DNA from 3 places in the Klebsiella sp. SYXHC3 genome. Region 1 is predicted to be linked to each of the others. Evidence: predicted binding sites of a transcription regulator. Region 1 holds the regulator's gene; each other region holds the start of a gene.
What was found. Region 1 encodes ArgR, which controls arginine synthesis, uptake and breakdown. Its sites were predicted from a motif close to ANTGAATAAAAATACANT; they were not measured.
Positions count from the first base shown of each region.

Region 2: the regulator ArgR is predicted to act here: its motif matches at 4,030-4,047, upstream of argC (N-acetyl-gamma-glutamyl-phosphate reductase).
Region 3: the regulator ArgR is predicted to act here: its motif matches at 1,193-1,210, upstream of argA (amino-acid N-acetyltransferase).

Region 1 is NZ_JBXUNG010000017.1:32,239-40,175, forward strand. Features, by position in the region: gene aaeB (p-hydroxybenzoic acid efflux pump subunit AaeB) at 1-439, shown strand, start outside; gene AC2CGP_RS23795 (barstar family protein) at 524-799, shown strand; gene yhcN-B (DUF1471 family stress response protein YhcN-B) at 849-1,115, opposite strand; gene yhcN (peroxide/acid stress response protein YhcN) at 1,216-1,479, opposite strand; gene argR (transcriptional regulator ArgR) at 1,860-2,330, opposite strand; gene mdh (malate dehydrogenase) at 2,746-3,684, shown strand; gene AC2CGP_RS23820 (GntR family transcriptional regulator) at 3,816-4,445, shown strand; gene AC2CGP_RS23825 (GntR family transcriptional regulator) at 4,432-5,097, shown strand; gene AC2CGP_RS23830 (SLC13 family permease) at 5,310-6,578, shown strand; gene ttdA (L(+)-tartrate dehydratase subunit alpha) at 6,611-7,510, shown strand; gene ttdB (L(+)-tartrate dehydratase subunit beta) at 7,510-7,937, shown strand, end outside.
Region 2 is NZ_JBXUNG010000015.1:67,982-75,918, forward strand. Features, by position in the region: gene ppc (phosphoenolpyruvate carboxylase) at 1-2,573, opposite strand, end outside; gene argE (acetylornithine deacetylase) at 2,831-3,982, opposite strand; gene argC (N-acetyl-gamma-glutamyl-phosphate reductase) at 4,096-5,100, shown strand; gene argB (acetylglutamate kinase) at 5,110-5,886, shown strand; gene argH (argininosuccinate lyase) at 5,988-7,361, shown strand; gene oxyR (DNA-binding transcriptional regulator OxyR) at 7,613-7,937, shown strand, end outside.
Region 3 is NZ_JBXUNG010000004.1:402-8,338, forward strand. Features, by position in the region: gene amiC (N-acetylmuramoyl-L-alanine amidase AmiC) at 1-1,016, opposite strand, end outside; gene argA (amino-acid N-acetyltransferase) at 1,243-2,574, shown strand; gene recD (exodeoxyribonuclease V subunit alpha) at 2,672-4,519, opposite strand; gene recB (exodeoxyribonuclease V subunit beta) at 4,516-7,937, opposite strand, start outside.

The sequences.
Region 1 (7,937 bases):
CACCGGACGGGTGTTATTGAACCAGTTCGTCTCGGCGGCGGTCTCTTCGCTCACTACTAACAGCGCAAGGCGAAAAGAGAACCATTTGCCGGCGCTGTATCAACAGCTGTTTTTACTGCTGAACAAGTTTCCCGGCGATATCGCCCGCTTTCGGTTAGCGTTGACGCTGATTATCGCGCACCAGCGTCTACGCGATGCCCCGGTACCGGTAAACGAGGATCTGTCGGCCTTCCACCGCCAGCTGCGGCGAACCGCCGATCACGTTATCTCCGCCGGCAGCGACGATAAGCGCCGCCGTTACTTTACCCGTCTGCTGGAAGAGCTTGATGTTTATCAGGAAAAACTCCTTCACTGGCAGGCTTCGCCCCAGGTCACTGAACCGGTGCGACGGCTGGTGGATATGCTGAAAAAATATCAGCACGTGCTCACCAATAGCTAACCTGCGAACCGACGCCCCGGCGTCGGTTTTTTTATCGCTATACTTATTTGGTGTAGAGGGACAGAGCGGAAGGGGCGGCGGGCAATGACTATTTATACCTTTGATTTTGATGAAATAGCTGAGCAACAGGATTTCTATCGTGAGTTTTCCCGCGCCTTCGCGCTACCGGATAAGCAGGTGGATAACCTTGACGCGCTGTGGAGCGCGGTGACGGGAGGGCGCTTACCGTTCCCGCTGGAGATTGAATTTGTCCATCTGGATGAAAAACAGCGTCGTCGCTTTGGCGCGTTAATTTTGCTGTTCGATGAAGCGGAAGAGGAGCTGGAAGGACAACTACGTTTCAATGCCCGTTGGGCATAAAAAAGCCCCCGGCAGGCGGGGGCAAGTCGTCGGATAAGACGACGAGGGTTTATTTGTACAACTCAGCAGTCGCGTGCCAGCTGTCGCCGGTACGAGCTTCAATAATGCGGTAGCTGCTGGCGCCTTCTTTCTCGGCTTTAGCCGCGAGTTCCTGGCGCATATCCATTGGCGCGCTACCTACTTGCGATACAGAGATAGTGCCCATTGGTTGCAGGTTTTGTGCTTGATCGGCATTCACTTGCTGTACGGCTGCGCTTGCGCCGAAAGAGAGAACTGATGCCAGACCCAGGGATGCGATGATAATTGCGCTTTTCATAATCTTGACTCCAACCTTATGTGCAGCGGCGGGAGATTTCGTATGAACCCAGGCCGCTGAAGAGATACTGTTTCAGTTAATGACCGACAATCGTTAAAGCTTATTTATAAAGTTCAGCAGTGGCGTGCCAATGGTCGCCGGTGCGAGCTTCGATAATGCGATAAGAAGAAGCACCTTCTTCTTGTGCTTTTTTGTTCAGCATTTCATGCATATCCATCGGGGAAGAACCTACCGCGCCGATAGATACGGTGCCCAGTGACTGGCGGCTTTCCGCTTGAGTGCTGTTGATTGAATCAGCGGCGAAAGCGCCAAAGGACAGTACGGATAGCATGCTGAGTGCGGCTACAGTGGTTTTGATTTTCATGATGTTCACCTCGTCGAATTTTATTATTAGGGGGCTTTGTTTCGTGACCCTCATCACAAAATCAAGTATACACTAATCACCAAAAATATTAATACCATGCTAATTGTTTTCAGTGTAAATAATTTCCAAGAAATGTCGTTTTTATAACGTATAAGAATTAGAAATGTCATTCATGGGGTGAATGTCATAATTATTTATATTTAAATCAAATAGATATTGCGATTTGATCTTTTGTGCGCTTTAGCCGTTATCATTCGGTAAAGGAATGTATAGAGGTGGAAAACCACACTAAATGTTAAAAAAATGCTGCTTTATTTGAAGGTTTGGGGGATAGCATTTTGCGGGGAAGAACCCTCTGGCAGGAACCAGAGGGGGAGCGCTTAGAGTTCCTGTTCGAACAGGACCAGAATCGCGTCGTAGAGATCTTTAACGGAAAAACCGCGGGCAGGGGTGGTAAAGATAGTGTCATCCCCCGCGATACTACCCAGAATACCTTCGGCTTTGCCTAAGGAATCCAGCAGGCGTGCGATCAGCTGCGCCGCGCCGGGGCTGGTGTGAATCACCACCACCGCATCGTTATAATCGATGTCCAGTACCAGATTTTTCAGCGGGCTGGAGGTCGTCGGCACGCCGAGTTCGGCAGGCAAACAGTAGACCATTTCCATTTTGGCGTTACGCGTGCGAACGGCGCCAAACTTTGTCAACATGCGGGAAACTTTCGATTGGTTGATGTTCTCGAAACCTTCTTCCTGCAGCGCCTGAACGATTTCGCCTTGCGAGCTGAATTTTTCTTCTTTAAGCAGCGATTTAAACGCTTTAACCAGTTCTTCTTGTTTTGCCGAACTACGCATAAGTCACCCAGATTATGGTGGTAAAAACAACATCATTATGCATACAAGTGCATTTTTATGCAAATAATCCGCAAAGGAATAGCGTAAATAATGTTATGAAAGGCGCATATTTTAGCAAATAACCCTGATGAGGAACATGCCTGCATCACAGCGGGTAAATCGCTGTAAAAGTGAAATAAATGTTATGAAATTGATATTGTTTTGCCGAGCGAGCTGGGTGTATTGTAACCAATAGTCGATCCGGTACTACGGCTTTGCTGGATGGCCAGTCTCAGGAAGAAAAATGCGAATTTGCTGCATCATTGCGCGTACCCCGCATTCTTCAGCCATAATTATTGTAATTGTTCATCTTGTGAATTAAGGTCCAGGCGACGGAATAACGAAAGACTATATTAACCATAATAAGGAGTTTAGGATGAAAGTTGCAGTCCTCGGCGCCGCTGGTGGAATCGGCCAGGCGCTTGCCCTACTACTTAAGACCCAACTGCCTTCAGGTTCAGAGCTCTCGTTGTACGACATCGCTCCGGTTACGCCGGGCGTGGCGGTAGATCTAAGTCATATTCCCACAGATGTAAAAATCAAAGGTTTCTCCGGTGAAGATGCCACCCCGGCGCTGGAAGGCGCTGATGTGGTGCTGATTTCCGCCGGCGTCGCGCGTAAGCCCGGCATGGATCGTTCCGACTTATTTAATGTTAATGCCGGTATCGTTAAAAACCTGGTGCAGCAGATCGCAAAAACCTGTCCGCAGGCCTGCATCGGTATTATCACCAACCCGGTAAATACCACCGTCGCTATCGCCGCCGAAGTGCTGAAAAAAGCCGGTGTGTACGATAAAAACAAACTGTTTGGCGTTACCACCCTCGATATCATTCGTTCTAATACTTTTGTCGCCGAGCTGAAAGGCAAGTCGGCAACAGAGGTTGAAGTTCCGGTCATTGGCGGCCACTCTGGCGTCACTATTCTGCCTTTACTGTCGCAGATCCCTGGCGTCAGCTTTAGTGAGCAGGAAGTCGCGGATCTCACCAAACGTATTCAAAACGCCGGGACGGAAGTCGTGGAAGCGAAAGCGGGCGGCGGATCGGCGACGCTGTCGATGGGCCAGGCCGCTGCGCGTTTCGGGCTCTCACTGGTGCGTGCAATGCAGGGTGAAAAAGGCGTGGTTGAATGTGCCTATGTCGAAGGTGACGGCCAGTATGCCCGTTTCTTCTCGCAGCCGCTGCTGTTGGGCAAAAATGGCGTGGAAGAGCGCCAGTCCATCGGTAAACTTAGCGTTTTTGAACAGCAGGCGCTGGAAGGCATGCTGGATACGCTGAAGAAAGATATCGCCCTCGGCGAAGATTTCGTGAATAAGTAATGTCTACTTAGCAGAAAAGCCGGAACCGTCGTTCCGGCTTTTTTATCGCCTCATATCCCTGCCGAATGCGCCGCCTGGCGGCTAAATCTGCTAAAATCCCCGCGTCTTAAGCCCTAAGCAATGAGGACGTTGTGAAAAAGATCGAACGAAAGCAGACCAGGGACCACATTACGCAAATCATTCGCTATCAAATTCTGTCCGGAGCGATGAAAGCGGGAGATGAGCTGGCGCAGGAGAGTATTGCCGAGCAGCTAGGGCTTTCACGTATGCCGGTTAGAGAAGCGTTGCAGTCCCTTGAACAAGAGGGCTTTCTGGTGCGCTTGCCTAACCGCCATATGCAGGTATCAAAACTGGTGCCTGATGATGTTAGCCAAATTTTTCGCGTGATCGCGGTGATGGCTGCCGAATTGTTCACTCTGGTGCCGGCAAACCAGGGGGAATTGCTGCTCGGGCGCGCACAAGCGCTGGCGCAGCCTGGCGACAAAACTCGCGAACTGGAATTTCATCAGTTGCTGATTTCCTATCTTGATAACCGCTATCTGGCGAAGGCTTATCAGCAATTTTTGGATGGATATATCTCTTATGTCATCCTGTATCTGAAAGACGATAGCCAGGAATCGGCACTGATACTACATGAACTGGCCGGAGCCATTAGCCGCGGCGATGCGGGCAATATTGCTCAGGCAACACAGCGTTATTTCCTCATGCTTGCGGAAATTATGCGTCAACATATGAAGGATTGGGAAAGTGCAGAAGCCTAAATTAGGGAAAATTAAGCTTCTTTCGGCGAAAGAGCAGGTCGCGGCGGTATTACGCAAAGCGATTCTTTCGCGGGATTTAGTGGAAGGGCAGGAGATAACTCTCGAAGGCATTGCCCGTATGGTCGGCGTTTCCAGCATGCCGGTACGCGAAGCGTTTCAGATTTTAGCCGCCGATGGCCTGATTAAAGTCCGCCCCAATAAAGGCGCGGTGGTGTTGGGGATCAACGAGCAGACGATCCGCGAGCATTATGAAATTCGCGCGCTGCTGGAAAGCGAGGCGGTGGCGAAAGCTTCCCGTCCCGGCACGGATATTTCGCGCATTGCCCAGGTACACTACTCAGCGGAAAAAGCGCTGGCCGATAATAACTTCACTGAATATTCCGACCTGAACCAGGCTTTCCATATGGAGATCTGGAACGCCGCAGGCAACGAAAAAATGAAGATGCTGCTTTGTAATATGTGGAACGGACTGTCGATGGGGTACAAGGTGACCGAAGCGGAGTATGCCGCTATCTCCATCCACGAACATAAAGAGATTTTACAGGCACTTGAGCAGCATAATGAAGAGCTGGCGCGCCAGCGTATGCGCAAGCATATTATCCGCTCGATGGAGAACATGTTAACGCGCTACCTTCCTGATACCACCGCGTAACGCCAATTGCCTGTGGAGCAATTGCAGGCTTTTTTCTTATTGATCATCGTTATCAATCACTTCTTGTGACGATCTGCGCAGGATCTTGATGCAGATCGCACTGCGCGATCTTTCCTCAAAAACGCATTGACTTACTTTTTGTATGGGCATAATTTCTCCTTCGTCAATATTGGATACAATATCATATATCATTGATAGGGATAATTATAAATATGGAACCGATTACCATCACCTTATGTTTGCTGGTGTTCGCTATCGTCATGTTCGTCTGGGAGAAGGTGCCTTTGGCAGTGACTTCCATGGTGGTCTGCGTGGCGTTAGTACTCACCGGCGTGTTGGATCTAAAACAAGCTTTTGCTGGTTTTATCGACTCCAACGTCATTCTTTTTGTCGCCATGTTCGTCGTCGGCGGGGCGTTATTTGAAACCGGGATGGCCAATAAAGTCGGCGGGGTGATCACTCACTTTGCCAAAACCGAAAAACAGCTGATTTTCACCATCATGGTGGTGGTCGGCGTGATGTCGGGCTTTCTTTCCAACACCGGTACGGCGGCGGTGCTGATCCCGGTGGTGATTGGCGTCGCGGCGAAATCGGGTTTTGCCCGCTCTCGTTTACTGATGCCGCTGGTATTTGCCGCCGCGCTCGGCGGCAACCTGTCGTTGATTGGCGCGCCCGGCAACCTGATCGCGCAATCGGCGTTACAGAATATTGGTAGCGGCTTTGGCTTTTTTGAGTATGCGAAAGTGGGTTTACCGATGCTGCTCTGCGGCATCCTCTATTTCCTGACAATTGGCTATAAATTTCTGCCTGCTACCGGGAATAGCGACGAAGTCGGCGGCGTCGGCGAACAGCGTGATTACAGCGACGTTCCGCGCTGGAAACAGATCCTGTCGCTGGTGGTGCTGATCGCCACGATCCTCGGCATGATTTTTGAGAAACAGACCGGCATTAGCCTGACGGTTGCAGGCTGTATCGGTGCGTTGGTACTGGTGTTTACCGGCGTGCTGACGGAAAAGCAGGCTTACAAAGCGATTGATTCACAAACTATTTTCATTTTTGGCGGCACGCTGGCGCTGGCAAAAGCGCTGGAAATGACCGGCGCGGGCAAGCTGGTTGCCGATCATGTCATCGGCATGCTGGGCCAGAACTCTTCCCCGTTCATGTTGATGGTGGTGGTCTTTGTACTGTCCGTCATCATGACCAACTTTATGTCCAATACCGCTACCGTCGCGCTACTGGTACCGGTGAGTTTGTCGATAGCGGCCGGTATGGGCGCCGATCCGAAAGCGGTCCTGATGGCGACCGTTATCGGCAGTTCCTGCGCCTACGCGACGCCGATCGGTATGCCCGCCAACATGATGGTGCTCTCAGCCGGCGGCTATAAGTTTGTCGATTACGCCAAATCCGGCCTCCCTCTGATTATTGTTTCGACCATTGTCAGCCTCGTACTGCTGCCAATTCTTTTCCCTTTTCACCCGTAATTTACGGACGCTGTTCTGACTAAGGAGCCTTTATGAGCAAAAGCGAACAGATATCCCGAATGACCGATATTATGGCCAAATTCGTGGGATATACCGGCAAAGTATTGCCTGATGACGTCACTGCAAAACTGAAAGAGTTGCATAAAAAAGAGACCAGCCAGCTGGCTGACGTCATCTTTACTACCATGGTTGAAAACCAGCGTCTGGCCAAAGAGCTGGATCGTCCCTCTTGCCAGGACACCGGCGTGATTCAGTTTTTGGTTGAGTGCGGCGCCAACTTCCCGCTGATTGGCGAACTGGAAGCGCTGCTGCGCGAATCGGTGATTAAAGCCACCGTGGATTCTCCGCTGCGCCATAACAGCGTGGAGACCTTTGACGAATACAACACCGGTAAAAACGTGGGTAAAGGTACGCCGACGGTATTCTGGGAGATCGTCCCTGATTCCGACCAGTGCAGCATTTACACCTATATGGCCGGCGGCGGCTGCTCGCTGCCGGGTAAAGCGATGGTGCTAATGCCGGGCGCCGGTTACGAAGGCGTTACCCGTTTCGTACTGGATGTGATGACCAGCTATGGCCTGAACGCCTGTCCGCCGCTGCTGGTTGGCATTGGCGTCGCGACCTCCGTTGAAACCGCGGCGCTGCTGTCGAAGAAAGCGCTGATGCGCCCGGTGGGGTCGCGTAATGAGAATGAGCGCGCGACATCGCTGGAGAAAATGCTCGAAGACGGCATCAACAAAATTGGCCTTGGCCCGCAGGGGATGTCCGGTAACACCTCGGTGATGGGCGTCAATATCGAAAACACTGCGCGCCATCCTTCCACCATCGGCGTGGCGGTCAACGTTGGCTGCTGGTCGCACCGCAAAGGACATATCGTTTTCGATAAAGATTTGAATTACACCATTACGTCTCACACAGGAGTGGCTTTCTGATGACTAAAAAAATACTCACTACGCCAATTAAAGATGAAGATTTAGCTGATATTAAAGCGGGCGATATTATTTATCTCAATGGTCATATTGTTACCTGTCGTGATGTAGCTCACCGTCGTTTAATTGAAGGCGGTCGTGAATTACCGGTCAACGTTGCCGGCGGCGCGATATTACATGCCGGGCCCATTGTGCGGCCGATTAAAGGTACGGAAGATAAATTTGAAATGGTCTCCGTTGGGCCAACCACCAGTATGCGCATGGAGAAATTTGAAAAAGAATTTATTGCTAAGACCGGTGTGAAATTAATCGTTGGCAAAGGCGGTATGGGTAAGGGGACCGAAGAGGGCTGTGCCGAACATAAAGCGCTGCATTGCGTCTTCCCGGCCGGCTGCGCGGTGGTTGCCGCGGTCTGTGTGGAAGAAATTGA
Region 2 (7,937 bases), on a different contig from region 1:
TCGCCAGCCTCTTCAGCCTGGCGCGAACGGTGCAACAGTTCGGCCTGCAGGACGTTAAGTGGGTCGGTATAGATGTTACGCAACTGGATGGATTCGGCGATCCACGGCAGGTCGGCCATCAGGTGGGAGTCATTAGCGATAGCCAGCACCACTTCGATATCGGCGGTTAACAGCTGACGTAGCTCTTCGCCTAGCTTCCACAGTTCCGGTTTCACCAGACGCTGATCGTAGTACTCCGCCAGCCACAGGTCGGCTTTTGAGTAGACCATTTCCAGCATTCCGAGGCGGGTCGAGAAGAACGGCCAGTCGCGGCACATGCTTTCCAGCTCGCTTTGCTTACCGCCCTCGACCACTTTCTGCAGCGCGGCACCGGCGCCCAGCCAGGCCGGCAGCATCAGGCGGTTCTGGGTCCAGGCGAAGATCCACGGGATGGCGCGCAGTGACTCGACGCCGCCGGTCGGTCGACGTTTCGCCGGACGCGAGCCAAGCGGCAGTTTGCCCAGTTCTTGTTCCGGGGTCGCGGAGCGGAAATAAGGGACGAAGTCTTTGTTTTCCCGCACGTAGCCGCGATACATCTTGCAGGAGACGTCGGACAGCTCGGCCATGATTTCGCGCCACTGCGGTTTTGGTTCCGGCGGCGGCAGCAGGTTGGCTTCCAGAATCGCGCTGGTGTACAACGACAGGCTGCTGATGGTGACTTCCGGCAGGCCGTACTTAAAGCGGATCATTTCGCCCTGTTCGGTGACGCGCAGGCCGCCTTTCAGGCTGCCCGGCGGCTGCGAGAGCAGCGCCGCGTGGGCCGGAGCGCCGCCGCGACCGATGGAGCCACCGCGACCGTGGAATAGAGTCAGTTCAATACCGGCTTTTTCACAGGTTTTGATTAGCGCGTCCTGTGCCTGGTACTGGGCCCAGGAGGCGGCCATCACGCCGGCATCTTTGGCCGAGTCGGAGTAACCGATCATGACCATCTGCTTGCCCTGAATAAAGCCGCGATACCAGTCAATATTCAGTAACTGAGTCATAACGTCGTTGGCGTTGTTCAGGTCGTCCAGCGTTTCAAACAGCGGCGCGACCGGCAGGGCAAAGCCGATACCGGCTTCTTTTAGCAGAAGATGAACCGCCAGCACGTCGGACGGCGTTTTGGCCATTGAGATCACATAAGCGGCGATCGATCCACGCGGCGCTTCGGCGATCACTTTACAGGTGTCGAGGACCTCGCGGGTCTCTTCGCTCGGCTCCCACTGACGCGGCAGCAGCGGGCGTTTGGAGTTCAGCTCACGGATCAGGAAAGCCTGCTTGTCGGCTTCCGACCAGCTTTCATAATCGCCGATCCCGAGGTAGCGGGTCATTTCGCCCAGCGCTTCGGTATGGCGGGTGCTTTCCTGACGGATATCGATACGCACCAGCGGTACGCCGAAAGATTTCACCCGGCGCAGGGTATCGAGCAGTTCGCCGTTGGCGATGATGCCCATTCCGCAGGCCTGCAGCGATTTATAGCAGGCATACAGCGGTTCCCACAGCTGTTCGTTTTGCGTGATAAGCCCCGCCGGTTTCGGCAGTTTTTGCCCTTTCAGACGCGCTTCCAGCCAGGCCTGGGTCTCCATCAACTGGCTACGCAGCTTTTTCATCAGATAACGATACGGCTCTTGCGCGCCTTCCGCACCCGCCAAATCGCGGAGCTCGTCGGTGCATTCGACCATCGACAGCTCGGAGATAAGCACCTGGATATCTTTCAGGAAAAGATCGGTCGCTTTCCAGCGGCTGAGCAACAGCACGTGGCGGGTGATATCGGCGGTGACGTTCGGGTTGCCGTCACGGTCGCCGCCCATCCAGGAAGTGAATCGTACCGGCACAAAATCAACCGGTAGCTGGTAACCGAGGTTGGCTTCCAGCTGTTCGTTCAGCTCGCGCAGATAGTTCGGCACGCCTTCCCACAGGCTGTTTTCAACTACCGCGAAACCCCATTTGGCTTCATCGACCGGAGAAGGGCGGTGCTTACGAATTTCATCGGTATGCCAGGACTGGGCGATCAGCTGGCGCAGGCGGCGCATCAGCTGGTTGTGCTCATAGTCAGCGATATCTTTGTTATCCAACTGCTTAAGGCAGTTGTTCACTTCCACCATTTTGTGGATCAGCGTCCGGCGGGTGATTTCGGTCGGGTGAGCGGTTAATACCAGCTCCAGCGACAGGGATTCCACCGCTTTTTTTATGGTGTCTTCGTTGAGATTGGGTTGGTCTTTGAGTTTTCTCAGGGTACGCGCAATAACTTCCGGATTGCTGGCGGCTTCGCCGTTGGGCGAAATGCTGTGATATTGCTCAGCGGTATTGGCCAGATTCAGGAACTGGCTAAAGGCGCGCGCCACCGGCAGCAGCTCGTCGTTGGACAAGTTTTGCAGCGTGGTGAGCAGCTCCTGGCGATTGGCTTCATTGCCCGCGCGAGAAGATTTGGACAACTTACGGATAGTTTCGACACGATCAAGAATGTTTTCTCCTAACGCATCCTTGATGGTGTCGCCCAGCACCTTACCGAGCATACTGACATTACTACGCAAAGCGGAATATTGTTCGTTCATGTTACCCCAGACACCCCATCTCATTTTATTTTGTTATATCCGGCGCTCCGTGATTTGAGCAGTGGATAAGCAACCCGTCTTTTATAAAGCCACGTAAATACCCCCGCGTCAATTGCTGCGAAATCGCTTCAGCAAACGAATAAATGGCGATAATTTGCGAAAGTTAACTCAGCGGTCGGCGGATAAGCATTACTTATGGAAGTGTGACGATCGTCACTCTCCCGCCTCCGGACGTGAAGGCGGGAAACTAGCAGCGATTAATGCCAGCAGAAGTGATGGACAACCTGAGTGATGAGCTCGCGCGTCGGCTTAATAAACCGCGTCTCCAGATATTCATCCGGCTGGTGGGCCTGGTTGATGGAGCCCGGTCCTAACACCAGCGTAGGACACAGCGTCTGGATAAACGGCGCTTCGGTGCAGTAGTTCACCACTTCGGTCTGCGCGCCGAGCAGTTTTTCAACCACTTCGACCAACTTGTGGTCCGGCGGGCATTCATAGCCTGGAATCGGCGGATGCAGCTCAGAGACCGTCAGACGCCCCGGCCAGCGTTCGCTGACCGGCGCCAGCGCTTCATCCAGCAGGCCGTTCAGGTCGTTAAGCGTCATCCCCGGCAATGGACGAATATCCATGTGCAATTCGCAGCAGGCGCAGATGCGGTTGGATGCATCGCCACCGTGAATGGCGCCCAGGTTGAGCGTCGGATAAGGCACGGTGAAAGCGGCATAGTGGTAACGCTCTTTTAAATCATCGCGCAGTTGCATGATGCGGCCAATCGCATCGTGCATCAGTTCAATAGCGTTCACGCCGCGCGCCGGGTCGCTGGAGTGGCCGGACTGGCCCAGTACGCGTACCGCTGTTGAAATGTGGCCTTTATGCGCCCGCACCGGCTGCAGAGAGGTCGGCTCGCCGATGATGGCGCAATCCGGGCGCAGTTGCGTGGTTTCGGCAAAGTAGCGCGCGCCCGCCATGCTGGTTTCTTCGTCAGCGGTGGCCAGAATATACAGCGGTTTTTTCAATTTACTGACGTCAACGTCGCGCAGGGCATCGAGGATAAACGCGAAGAAGCCTTTCATATCGGCGGTGCCGAGCCCGTAGAGTTTGTTGTCGTGCTCCGTAAGTGTAAACGGGTCGCGGGTCCAGCGACCATCGTCGAAAGGCACGGTATCGGTATGCCCGGCGAGCAGCAGGCCGCCAGCGCCGTGGCCAGTGCTGGCCAACATATTGAATTTATTGCGCGTCTCAGGTACCGGCTGGATCTCGACGTTAAAGCCCAGATCGCGGAACCAGCCGCCGAGTAAATTGATTAAAGACTCATTGCTTTGATCCAGCGCTTCTTCGGTCGCGCTGATGGATGGTGTGGCGATCAATGCGCGGTAAATCTCGATAAAGGGCGGTAAATTGTTTTTCATTGTTGACACACCTCAGGTCATGATAGTATCAATATTCATGCAGTATTTGTGAATAAAAATACAATATCGTTGAGCGCAATAAAACCCATCGAATGTAAGGAGATGCTCTTCCAATGCTAAATACGCTGATCGTGGGAGCTAGCGGCTATGCCGGCGCAGAGCTGGTGGCCTATGTAAATCGCCACCCTCATATGAACATAACCGCTTTGACCGTCTCCGCGCAAAGCAATGATGCCGGAAAGTTAATTTCCGATATACATCCGCAGCTGAAAGGTATTGTCGACCTGCCGCTGCAGGCAATGTCCGATATCAGCGAATTTAGCGCCGGCGCGGATGTAGTGTTCCTCGCCACCGCGCATGAAGTTAGCCACGATCTGGCGCCGCAGTTTTTGGCCGCGGGCTGCGTGGTGTTCGATTTATCCGGCGCGTTTCGCGTCAACGATTGCGCGTTCTACGAAAAATACTACGGTTTCACTCATCAGCATTCCGATCTGCTTAAGCAGGCGGTATACGGTCTGGCGGAGTGGAACGTAGAAGCATTGAAAGAGGCGAATTTGATCGCGGTGCCTGGCTGCTACCCGACGGCGGCGCAGCTGGCGTTAAAACCGCTGATCGATGCCGGTCTGTTGGATCTGAAGCAATGGCCGGTGATCAACGCCACCAGCGGCGTTAGCGGCGCCGGGCGTAAGGCGGCGATGAGCAATAGCTTCTGCGAAGTCAGCCTGCAGCCGTACGGTGTTTTCAATCATCGCCACCATCCGGAAATTTCTACCCATCTGGGCGCAGAGGTGATCTTCACTCCCCATTTGGGCAATTTTAAACGCGGTATTCTGGAAACCATTACCTGCCGCCTGAAGCCGGGCGTCAGTAAAGATCAGGTGGCTGATGTCTTCCAGCAGGCCTATGCCAATAAGCCGTTGGTCCGTTTATACGATAAAGGCGTACCGGCGCTGAAAAACGTAGTTGGGCTGCCATTCTGTGATATCGGTTTTGCCGTCCAGGACGAACATATTATCGTCGTGGCCGCAGAGGATAACCTGCTGAAAGGCGCGGCAGCGCAGGCCGTGCAGTGCGCTAACATTCGTTTCGGCTTCGCTGAGACGCAGTCTTTAATTTAAGGTGTGATGATGAACAATCCATTGATTATCAAACTTGGCGGCGTGTTGTTGGATAGCGAAGAAGCGCTGGAACGTCTGTTTACCGCCTTGGTGCACTACCGCGAAACACACCAGCGTCCGCTGGTTATCGTCCACGGCGGCGGCTGCGTGGTGGATGAGCTGATGAAACAGCTTAATCTGCCGGTGAAAAAGAAAAATGGCCTGCGCGTAACGCCTGCCGATCAGATTGACATCATTACCGGCGCGCTGGCGGGAACGGCCAATAAAACGCTGCTGGCATGGGCGAAAAAGCATGGTCTTTCCTCGGTAGGGCTGTTCCTCGGCGATGGCGATAGCGTGAAGGTGACTCAGTTGGATGAAGAACTGGGCCACGTCGGTAAAGCGCAGGCAGGCTCGCCGACGCTTATCAATACGCTGTTGGCGGGCGGCTACCTGCCTGTCGTGAGCTCGATTGGCGTCACCGACGAAGGACAACTGATGAACGTCAACGCCGATCAGGCGGCGACGGCGCTGGCGGCGACGTTGGGCGCGGATCTTATCTTGCTGTCCGATGTTAGCGGCATTCTCGACGGTAAAGGTCAGCGGATTGCGGAAATGACCGCCTCCAGGGCCGAGCAACTGATTGAACAGGGCATTATTACCGACGGCATGATCGTGAAAGTGAACGCGGCGCTGGACGCGGCGCGCGAGCTGGGCCGCCCGGTGGATATCGCTTCCTGGCGCCATGCCGAGCAGCTGCCGGCATTATTTAACGGTACCCCGATCGGTACGCGTATTTTGGCTTAAGATTGAATGCCCGGCGGCGCGTTGCTTGCCGGGGCGACAAGACCGTAGACCGGGTAAGCGCAGCGCGACCCGGCAGAACTCACGAATAAAGGAAGCATGTTATGGCACTTTGGGGCGGGCGTTTTACACAGGCAGCAGATCAGCGGTTCAAACAATTCAACGACTCTTTACGCTTTGACTATCGTCTGGCGGAACAGGATATCGTGGGATCCGTCGCCTGGTCCAAAGCGCTGGTAACCGTAGGCGTACTGACCGCCGATGAGCAGCTGCAGCTGGAAGAGGCGCTGAACGTCTTGCTGGAAGAGGTACGCGCCAACCCGCAGCAAATCCTTGAAAGCGATGCCGAAGATATCCATAGCTGGGTCGAAGGGAAACTGATCGATAAAGTCGGCCAGTTGGGCAAAAAACTGCATACCGGACGTAGCCGTAATGACCAGGTCGCCACCGATCTCAAGCTGTGGTGTAAAGAGACCGTCACCGAGCTGCTGTCCGCGACCCGCCAACTGCAAAGCGCGCTGGTGGAAACCGCGGGCAACAATCAGGATGCGGTGATGCCGGGTTATACCCATCTGCAGCGCGCCCAGCCGGTGACTTTTGCGCACTGGTGTCTGGCCTACGTTGAAATGCTGGCCCGTGATGAAAGCCGTCTGCAGGACGCGCTCAAGCGCCTCGATGTCAGCCCGCTGGGATGCGGCGCGCTGGCGGGAACCGCTTATGAAATCGACCGTGAGCAGCTGGCCGGTTGGTTGGGTTTCGCATCGGCGACCCGTAACAGCCTCGATAGCGTCTCCGATCGCGATCACGTGCTGGAACTGCTTTCCGATGCCTCTATCGGTATGGTGCACCTGTCGCGTTTTGCCGAAGATCTGATTTTCTTCAATACCGGCGAAGCGGGTTTTGTTGAACTCTCTGATCGCGTTACTTCCGGCTCGTCGCTGATGCCGCAGAAGAAAAACCCGGATGCGCTGGAACTGATCCGCGGTAAATGCGGCCGCGTGCAGGGCGCGCTGACCGGCATGATGATGACCCTGAAAGGGCTACCGCTGGCCTACAACAAAGATATGCAGGAAGACAAAGAAGGGCTGTTCGATGCGCTGGACACCTGGCTTGACTGCCTGCACATGGCGGCGCTGGTGCTGGACGGTATCCAGGTGAAACGTCCGCGCTGTGCGGAAGCGGCGCAGCAGGGTTACGCCAACGCTACCGAGCTGGCGGATTACCTGGTGGCAAAAGGCGTTCCGTTCCGCGAAGCACACCATATCGTCGGTGAAGCGGTGGTTGAAGCGATTGCTCAGGGCAAAGCGCTGGAAGATTTACCGTTAAGCGACTTGCAAAAGTTCAGCAGCGTTATCGGCGATGACGTCTACCCGATCCTGTCGTTGCAGTCCTGCCTTGATAAACGTGCGGCCAAAGGCGGCGTCTCGCCGCAGCAGGTGGCGCAGGCGATTGCCGACGCCAGACAGCGCCTAGTGTAAGAGATTACACCGATGTTGAATGAGCCTGGGTAATCCCCGGGCTTTTTTACGCAAAAAAAAGCGGACACGAGGTCCGCAAAAGTTCACGTTGGCTTTAGTTGTTCGGGTAGGGAAACTGTGAGGCGACTCAATGATTTTCAGATGTTCTCCTCGTTTCTGTGGTTATTATTGAACAGAAAACTTGATAGGGATAATCGTTCGTTGCTATTCTATCTATCGCCATGGACTATCGTGGCGATGGAGGATGAATAATGAATATTCGCGATCTTGAATACCTGGTAGCGCTGGCTGAACATCGCCACTTCCGACGTGCGGCAGATTCCTGCCACGTCAGTCAGCCCACGCTCAGCGGACAAATTCGCAAGCTGGAAGATGAACTTGGGGTGATGTTACTGGAGCGCACCAGCCGTAAGGTTCTGTTCACTCAGGCGGGTTTGCTGCTGGTGGATCAGGCGCGTACCGTGCTACGCGAAGTAAAAGTGCTCAAGGAGATGGCAAGCCAGCAAGGGGAAACCATGTCCGGGCCGCTGCATATCGGCCTGATCCCGACGGTGGGGCCATATTTGCTGCCGCACA
Region 3 (7,937 bases), on a different contig from region 1:
ACCGCTTTACCAAATTTCAGGCTGTCGGCGATGGTCAATGACTGCACCATATCGAACATGGTGTGGTCGACGTAACGATCGCCGCTCTTGCTGACGCCGCCGATTAAATCCGAGGCGTTCTGCGTTTGCGCGAGGTATTTCGCGGCGGTACTGGTAGCGCCCTTGGTCGAGAGCGCGAACACCGAAGAGCCGCTCGGCTGACGGCTGGTAAAGGCGTCGGCGTGAATCGAAACGAACAGGTCGGCACGCTGCTTCTGCGCCTTGGCGACACGCACCTTCAACGGAATAAACACGTCTTCGTTACGGGTCATATAGACCTTCATATTACCTTCACGCTCAATGAGCGCGCGCAATCGACGGGCAATCTGCAGCACCACGTCTTTCTCACGAGTTCGGTATTTACCAATCGCGCCGGAGTCTTCACCACCGTGGCCGGGATCGAGCATGATAACGATAGGACGATCGCGCCCGGCTTTCCCCGGCTGCGGCCCGCTTTCTGCCGGCGGTACCTGACGTTCCAGATCGCCTTTGTTGTAATCTTCCAGCAGCGCCAGCAGCGGATCCTGCACATCGGTGGCCGTAGAGGGATAAAGATCCATCACCAGACGCTCTTTAAAACCGGCGACCGGCGCCAGCGCAAACAGCTGCGGTTTGACGTTTTGTTTCAGTTCAAACACCATCCGCACGGTCTGTGGGTCGAACTGGCCCACGCGCGCGGATTTGATATACGGGTCGTCGTCGCGGATCTGCCCGCCCATCCCTTTCAGAACCGAATTCAGGTTAACGCCTTCAATATCAACCACCACTCGCTCAGGATTGCTTAACGCAAACTGCCGATATTTCAGTACATGATTGGATTCCACCGTGACGCGGGTGTAAGTCGACGACGGCCAGATACGCACCGCGACTACCTGCGCGGCGGCGGCCAAACCGACCGGACTCACACTCATTAACCACATGGCGCCAGCCCCTTGTAAAAAACGACGGCGGCTTAATCCCGACTTGTATCCCGACATGCCACTCCCAAGCAAAAAAACGTGTTTGAAGCCAAAATGAACAGATTGACCAGAAACTTTAACCAAAGCCGCATAACCTGTCATCTATAAAAGGGTAAACAAACTTTGACACCCAAGGTTTTGTCACAATGTTTTCGCAAATTAGTGACAAATTAGGGGTTGCGCCACGAAGCAAAACAGAATAAAAATACATTTATTACGAATAATCATGCACTGAGGGTTTGTCATGGTGAAGGAGCGTCGCACTGAACTGGTCGAGGGATTCCGCCATTCTGTTCCCTATATAAACGCGCACCGGGGAAAAACGTTTGTCATCATGCTGGGCGGAGAAGCCATCGAGCACGATAACTTTTCCAGCATAGTCAATGACATTGGCTTATTGCATAGCCTCGGTATTCGCCTGGTGGTGGTCTATGGCGCGCGCCCGCAAATTGACGCCAACCTCGCGGAACATCACCACGAGCCGGTTTATCACAAGCAGACCCGCGTCACCGACGCCAAAACCCTTGAGCTGGTGAAGCAGGCCGCCGGTATGCTGCAGTTAGAAATTACCGCCCGCCTGTCGATGAGCCTCGGCAATACGCCCCTGCAGGGGGCACATATCAACGTGGTGAGCGGCAATTTTATTATTGCTCAACCTCTTGGCGTCGATGATGGCGTCGATTACTGCCACAGCGGCCGTATTCGCCGCATCGATGAAGAAGCCATTCATCGCCAACTGGACAGCGGCGCAATCGTGCTCATGGGCCCGGTCGCGGTATCCGTCACCGGCGAGAGCTTCAACCTCACTTCTGAAGAGATAGCCACCCAACTGGCGGTAAAGCTGAAAGCTGAAAAGATGATCGGCTTCTGCTCGTCGCAGGGGGTCTACGACCAGCACGGCGAGATCGTTTCCGAGCTGTTCCCTAACGAGGCGCAGGCGCGGGTAGAGGAGCTGGAAGCGGAAGAAGATTATAATTCCGGTACCGTACGCTTCCTGCGCGGGGCGGTGAAAGCCTGCCGCAGTGGCGTGCGTCGCTGCCATTTAATTAGCTATCAGGAAGATGGCGCGCTGCTGCAGGAGCTATTCTCACGTGACGGTATCGGTACGCAGATCGTCATGGAAAGCGCCGAGCAGATCCGCCGGGCAACCATTAACGATATCGGCGGCATCCTCGATCTTATCAGCCCGCTGGAGCAGCAAGGCATTCTGGTGCGCCGCTCGCGCGAACAGCTGGAAATGGAGATTGATAAATTCACCATCATCCAGCGCGATAACACCACCATCGCCTGCGCCGCGCTCTATCCGTTCCCGGAAGAGAAAATCGGCGAAATGGCCTGCGTAGCGGTGCATCCGGATTACCGTAGTTCGTCACGCGGCGAGGTACTGCTGAGCCGTATCGCCGCCCAAGCGAAGCAGATGGGGCTCAGCAAGCTATTCGTGTTGACCACCCGCAGTATCCACTGGTTCCAGGAACGCGGCTTCACCCCGGTGGATATTGATTTGCTGCCGGAGAGTAAAAAACAGATGTACAACTATCAGCGCCGTTCGAAGGTATTGATGGCAGACCTGGGCTGACGGATAACTCCCCGGATAGCGGCTTGCGCCTTATCCGGGCTACCCGACGACATCGCAACGTAGCGCCAGCAGGGCTCCCCCGGATGGCGGCTGCGCCTTATCCGGGCTTTCCGCCATGCGCGAAAATCTCCGCCAGGCCGCTGCGCCGTTCGGTGCGCGTCACGATGGCTTGCGCCAGCACCTGCTCGTCGGCGTAAAGCGACAGGCGCCGTTTGGCGCGGGTAATCGCGGTATAAACCAGCTCGCGGGTCACCAGCGGCACGCTACGAGAAGGCAAGATCAGCGCCGCATGATCGAACTCCGACCCTTGGGACTTATGCACCGTCATTGCCCAGGCGGTATCATGTTCCGGCAGGCGGCTTGGCTGCACCGATTTAATGCTGCCATCCGGCATTGGGAACCACACGCGAAGTTCGCCGTCCCTTTCCAGCGCAATACCAATATCACCGTTAAACAGCCCCAGCGCGCTATCGTTACGGGAAATCATCACCGGGCGGCCATCGTACCAGCGTGAATGGCGCGGTAGCGTAATCGCCCGCTTACGGTGGAGCATCTGCTCCAGCTGTTCATTCACGCCGCTTACCCCGTAAGGCCCTTCACGCAGCGCGCACAGCAGCTGAAATTCGCCGAAGGCGGCAATCATCTGCTCCGGCGCGGCCTGCTCGCGGCGCAGTTGCAGATAACGACCGTAGCCCTCCTGTGCCGCCATCAGCATCGCTTCATACTCCTCGGTGGTGCTGAGCGGCTGCAGAACGATATCCTCAAACTGCTGGCGTAACGTTGCTTTCACTTCTGCGCGCGCACCGGCATTGACCGCCCGCGCCAGGCTGCCAATACCGGAATGGCTGCCAAAGCGGTAGCTTTTTTGCAACAGGCACAGGCTATCGCGCAACGCCCCGGCGATCTGCCCCTCCCCCGCCGGCACCGTTGCGCCGGTCAAACGCGACAATTCTTGCGCTCGCGCCGCGGTATAACCGGATGTCGCCCAAGCACAGATGTCGCCAAGCACCGCCCCGGCTTCCACGGAGGCAAGCTGGTCACGGTCGCCGAGAAAAATCACCCGCCCATGTTCCGGCAAAGCATCAATCAGGCGCGACATCATCGGTAAGTCGATCATTGAGGCTTCATCGACCACCAGCACATCCAGATGCAGCGGGTTCCCGGCGTGGTAGCGCATGCGTTGGCTGCCGGGCTGCGCCCCCAGCAGGCGATGCAAGGTACTGGCATCGGCGGGAACCAGCGCTTTTTGCTCATCGCTAAGCGGAAGTTTTCTTAACGCCGCCCCAAGGGACTCCGTCAGGCGCGCTGCGGCTTTGCCGGTCGGCGCCGCCAGCCGAATTCGACAGCGCGGCGTGTCGTTGATCTGAATCAGCGCCGCCAGCAGCTTCGCGACGGTAGTGGTCTTGCCAGTGCCGGGACCGCCGGAGATCACCGAAATGCGCCGGGTCAGCGCCACCGCCGCAGCGACTTTTTGCCAGTCGATATCGTCGGTCGCAGGAAAGAGTTCATTCAGAGTTGCCGTTAACCGTCCTTCATCAACCTCCAGTACCCGGTTCGTCTCATTAAAAAAGCGGGCGACGGTGAGTTCATTACGCCACATGCGGTTCAGGTACAGCCTGTCACCACATAAAATCATCGGCGTCGGTTCGTCGCCGCGGCTCACCGCTGACGAAGAAAGCAACAATTGAGGCCAGTCCTGCGGCTCTCCGGCCATCGCCAGCAACTGGTCGCGGATCTCGCCGGCCTTGCCGCTTAGCGCTTCTTCAGCGTTGAGGCGCGACAGCGGCAGGCAGACATGACCTTCTCCGGCATCCCGGCTCAACAGCGCGGCGGCCAGCTTCACTGCCGGAGGGGCATCCTGCGCCACCATCAGCGCAAACTGTACGTCCAGCGGTCGCAGCAAACGCTGCTCGGCGGCGGCCAGCAGCAGTTCATCCATGGTCATGAGTCCACCTCCAGGGTAACACCGGCAAATAGCGCGTCGAGGCCGTCAATCAGCGGCTGCGCCGGGCGGGTGGTAAAGATCCCCTGCCCGCCTTCCTGCCCGTCCATGCCGCGTAAAAAGAGATAAATGACGCCGCCAAAGTGCCGCTCGTAGTGATAATCGGCAATACGGTGACGCAGATAACGGTGCAGCGCCAGGCTATACAGCTGGTACTGCAGATCATAACGATGCAGGCGCATCGCCTGGATCATCGCCTGCTGGGTATAGGCTTCGCGGTCTTCGCCCAGCCAGTTAGATTTGTAGTCCAACAGGTAATAACGACCATCATGACGAAATACCAGATCGATAAACCCTTTCAGCATGCCGCGGACCTGGCGGAAATCGAGCGCCGGGGTATCAGCCGACAGCGGATCATAGCGGCGGATCAGCGCGTCCAGCTGCAGCGGATCCAGCGGTTGTTCAATCGGTAGATAGAAGGCCATTTCCACCTGTTTATCCCGCATGCCCAGCTGATTCAGGGCGATTTCAGCGCCCGGCAGGCGTGTTCGCAGCACGCCGTCCAGCCATTCGCTCAACACCGGCGCCCACTCTTCGCCAAAACCGTGCAACTGTAGTTTTTGCGCCATCCAGTTAACCGGTACCGGCTGACTGAAATCGAGATCCTCAAACAGGCTATGCAGGAAAGTCCCCGGCGACGCGCCGCGTGGGAACTGATGAGGCGTGAGCTGCGGCTCTTCCGCCACCTCGCCAACGCCCGCGGCGTCGATATCGAGACGCGGTAGCAGCTCCTGACCGGCGCTGGAACCATGTTGCTGTAGGCCGGAATAACTGGTCACCCGCCAGTCGTCACTCACCTGGCGTTCAACCGTCCGCGCCGAAAGCGACGGTAGCGCGTTTTCCGGCGCCTGCCACGGCGTCTGGTCCATGGTATCGGGAATACATAGCGCAATATCATCGTGGCATAATGCCTGTAGCCGCGCGGTCAATCCCGCCGCGTCCATCGGTTCGCCGTCCTGCAGTAGACGGCCGAGGGCGCTGTGATGAAAATCGCTGTTGCCAGGTTTATCGCTTCGGCGAGTACTTAACGGCGCGACCCCGAGACTGCAGTGCCACACCGCGCGGGTTAGCGCGACGTACAACAGGCGTAAATCCTCCGCCAGACGCTCGGCTTCCGCCAGCTCAAGGCTATTCTCCCCCTCTCCGAGGTCGAGTACCGCAGCAAAGGAATCGCGGTCGTGATAGAACGCCTGATCCTGTTTGCGAAAGCGCGCGATAAAGGGCAGCCAGACCAGCGAATATTCCAGTCCTTTTGATTTGTGGATAGTGACGATTTGCACCAGATGCTTATCGCTCTCCAGACGCATCTGCTGGCTGGAAGCATTGCTGTCCGGCTCGGCGATATGTTGCGTCAGCCAGCGCACCAGCGCGTGCTCGCTCTCCAGCTGATTAGCCGCCTCTTGTAACAATTCGCTGATATGCAAAATATCGGTCAAACGGCGTTCGCCGCCGTGGGTCGCCAGCAGGTTTTCGGCAATATGACGCGCCCCCATCAGCGCGCGCAGCATTGGCATCACGCCACGCTGGCGCCAGATCTGCCGGTATTCACTGAACTCCTCTACCAGCGCATCCCAGGCACGTTCATCCTGATTGAGGTTTTCGATATCCTGCGCATTAAGGCCAAACATCGACGTCGCCAGCGCGCTGCGTAGCGTGTTTTCACGCTCTGGCGCCAGTACCGCCTGTAGAACCCACAGTAATTCCTGCGCTTCCGGGGTTTCAAAAACGCTGTCGCGGTTTGAGAGATAGACCGACGGGATCGACAAGAGCTGCAGCGCATCGCGAATAAGCGCCGCTTCGAGACGGTTACGCACCAGCACGGTGATATCGGAGGCGCGCACCGGCTCGGCTTTTTCGCCGCGCCACAGCAGCGCGCGCCCCTGCTGGCCGGCACTGAGCCAGTCGCGGATCTGCGTCGCACACAATTGCGCCATAAAAGACTGATAATCGCCAGAACCGACGGCTTCGCCAGGCATTAACCACATGTTCATCGCCGGGATCGGCTTCTCATCAATGGTAAAGCGCAACGTCTGATTTTTAGCGGCTGGCTTCACCGGCAAGAATGGGATCTCGCGGAACATGAATGGATTATCACTCAGGCCGAACAGACGATTTACGCTCTGTACCATGCCCGGCGCCGAACGCCAGTTGGTATCCAGCGTATAGTGGGCAGCGACATCACCACGCGCTTTCATATAGGTGAAAATATCGGCGCCGCGGAAGGCGTAAATCGCCTGTTTCGGGTCGCCAATCAGCAGCAGGGCCGTATCCGGCTGGCGACGCCAGATGCGGCGGAAGATACGATACTGCTGCGGGTCGGTATCCTGGAACTCATCGATCATCGCCACCGGAAAACGCTGACGAATAGCGCTGGCCAACGCTTCGCCGCTGTCGCCGCGCAGCGCGTCGTCAAGGCGGCTGAGCATGTCGTCAAAGCCCAGTTCGCCTCGACGCCGCTTTTCGCGGGCGACCGCTTCGCGGATCTCCACCATCGCCCTGGCGATAACCAGATCGTTTAAGGTAAGCGGTGAGGCGAGCAGCGCCTCTACCGCGCTGAATAACGGATGCAACGGTGGTTCGCCGCCGTCTTTGGTGCGCTCAATGAGGAACGGTTGCGAGAATTTTTCCAGCGCATCAGGCAACTGATAACTCAGCGTTTCTTCCTGCGCCCAGGCGCTGACCTTTTCGATCCACTTGCCCTGGTTGCCGCGGTTGAACTTGCGGCGATCGAGCCCTGAGTTTTCCAGCACGTTTTCAATTTCGCTAACCTGCTCCCGCCACTGCTGCTTCAGCGCATTGATACGTTCCAGGATTTGCTGATGGCGGCTTGCCAGCGTCTCTTCCGCCGGCGGCGGCGATTTTAGCTGCGGCGCTTCGCCCTGCAGCCAGCGGTCGATCGCCTTGAGCAGATCGCGTGGTCCTTTCCACTGTTCATGGATCACCGCGGCGATATCGCGCGGCAGCGGATAACAGTGGCGACGCCAGAAGTCGGCGCAGGCCTGATAACGCAGGCGGGATTCGTCTTCAATCAGTTGCTGTTCAAACAGCATGCCGGATTCGAAGGCGTTGAGGCTTAGCATCCGCTGACAGAAGCCGTGGATGGTAAAGACTGCCGCCTCGTCCATCTGCCGCTCCGCCAGCATCAACGTTTGCGCCGCCTGGTTTTTATCGGCGATTTCCGCGAGCAGAGAGGCATACAGAGGATTACTGGAACTCTCACGCAAACAGGCGATCCGCAGTTCATGAATATTGCTGCGGATGCGCCCGCGCAGCTCTTCCGTCGCCGCTTCGGTAAAGGTAACCACCAGCAGCTCTTCCACGCTGACCGGCCGGGGGAAAGCTGATTCTCCCCCCAGCCCCA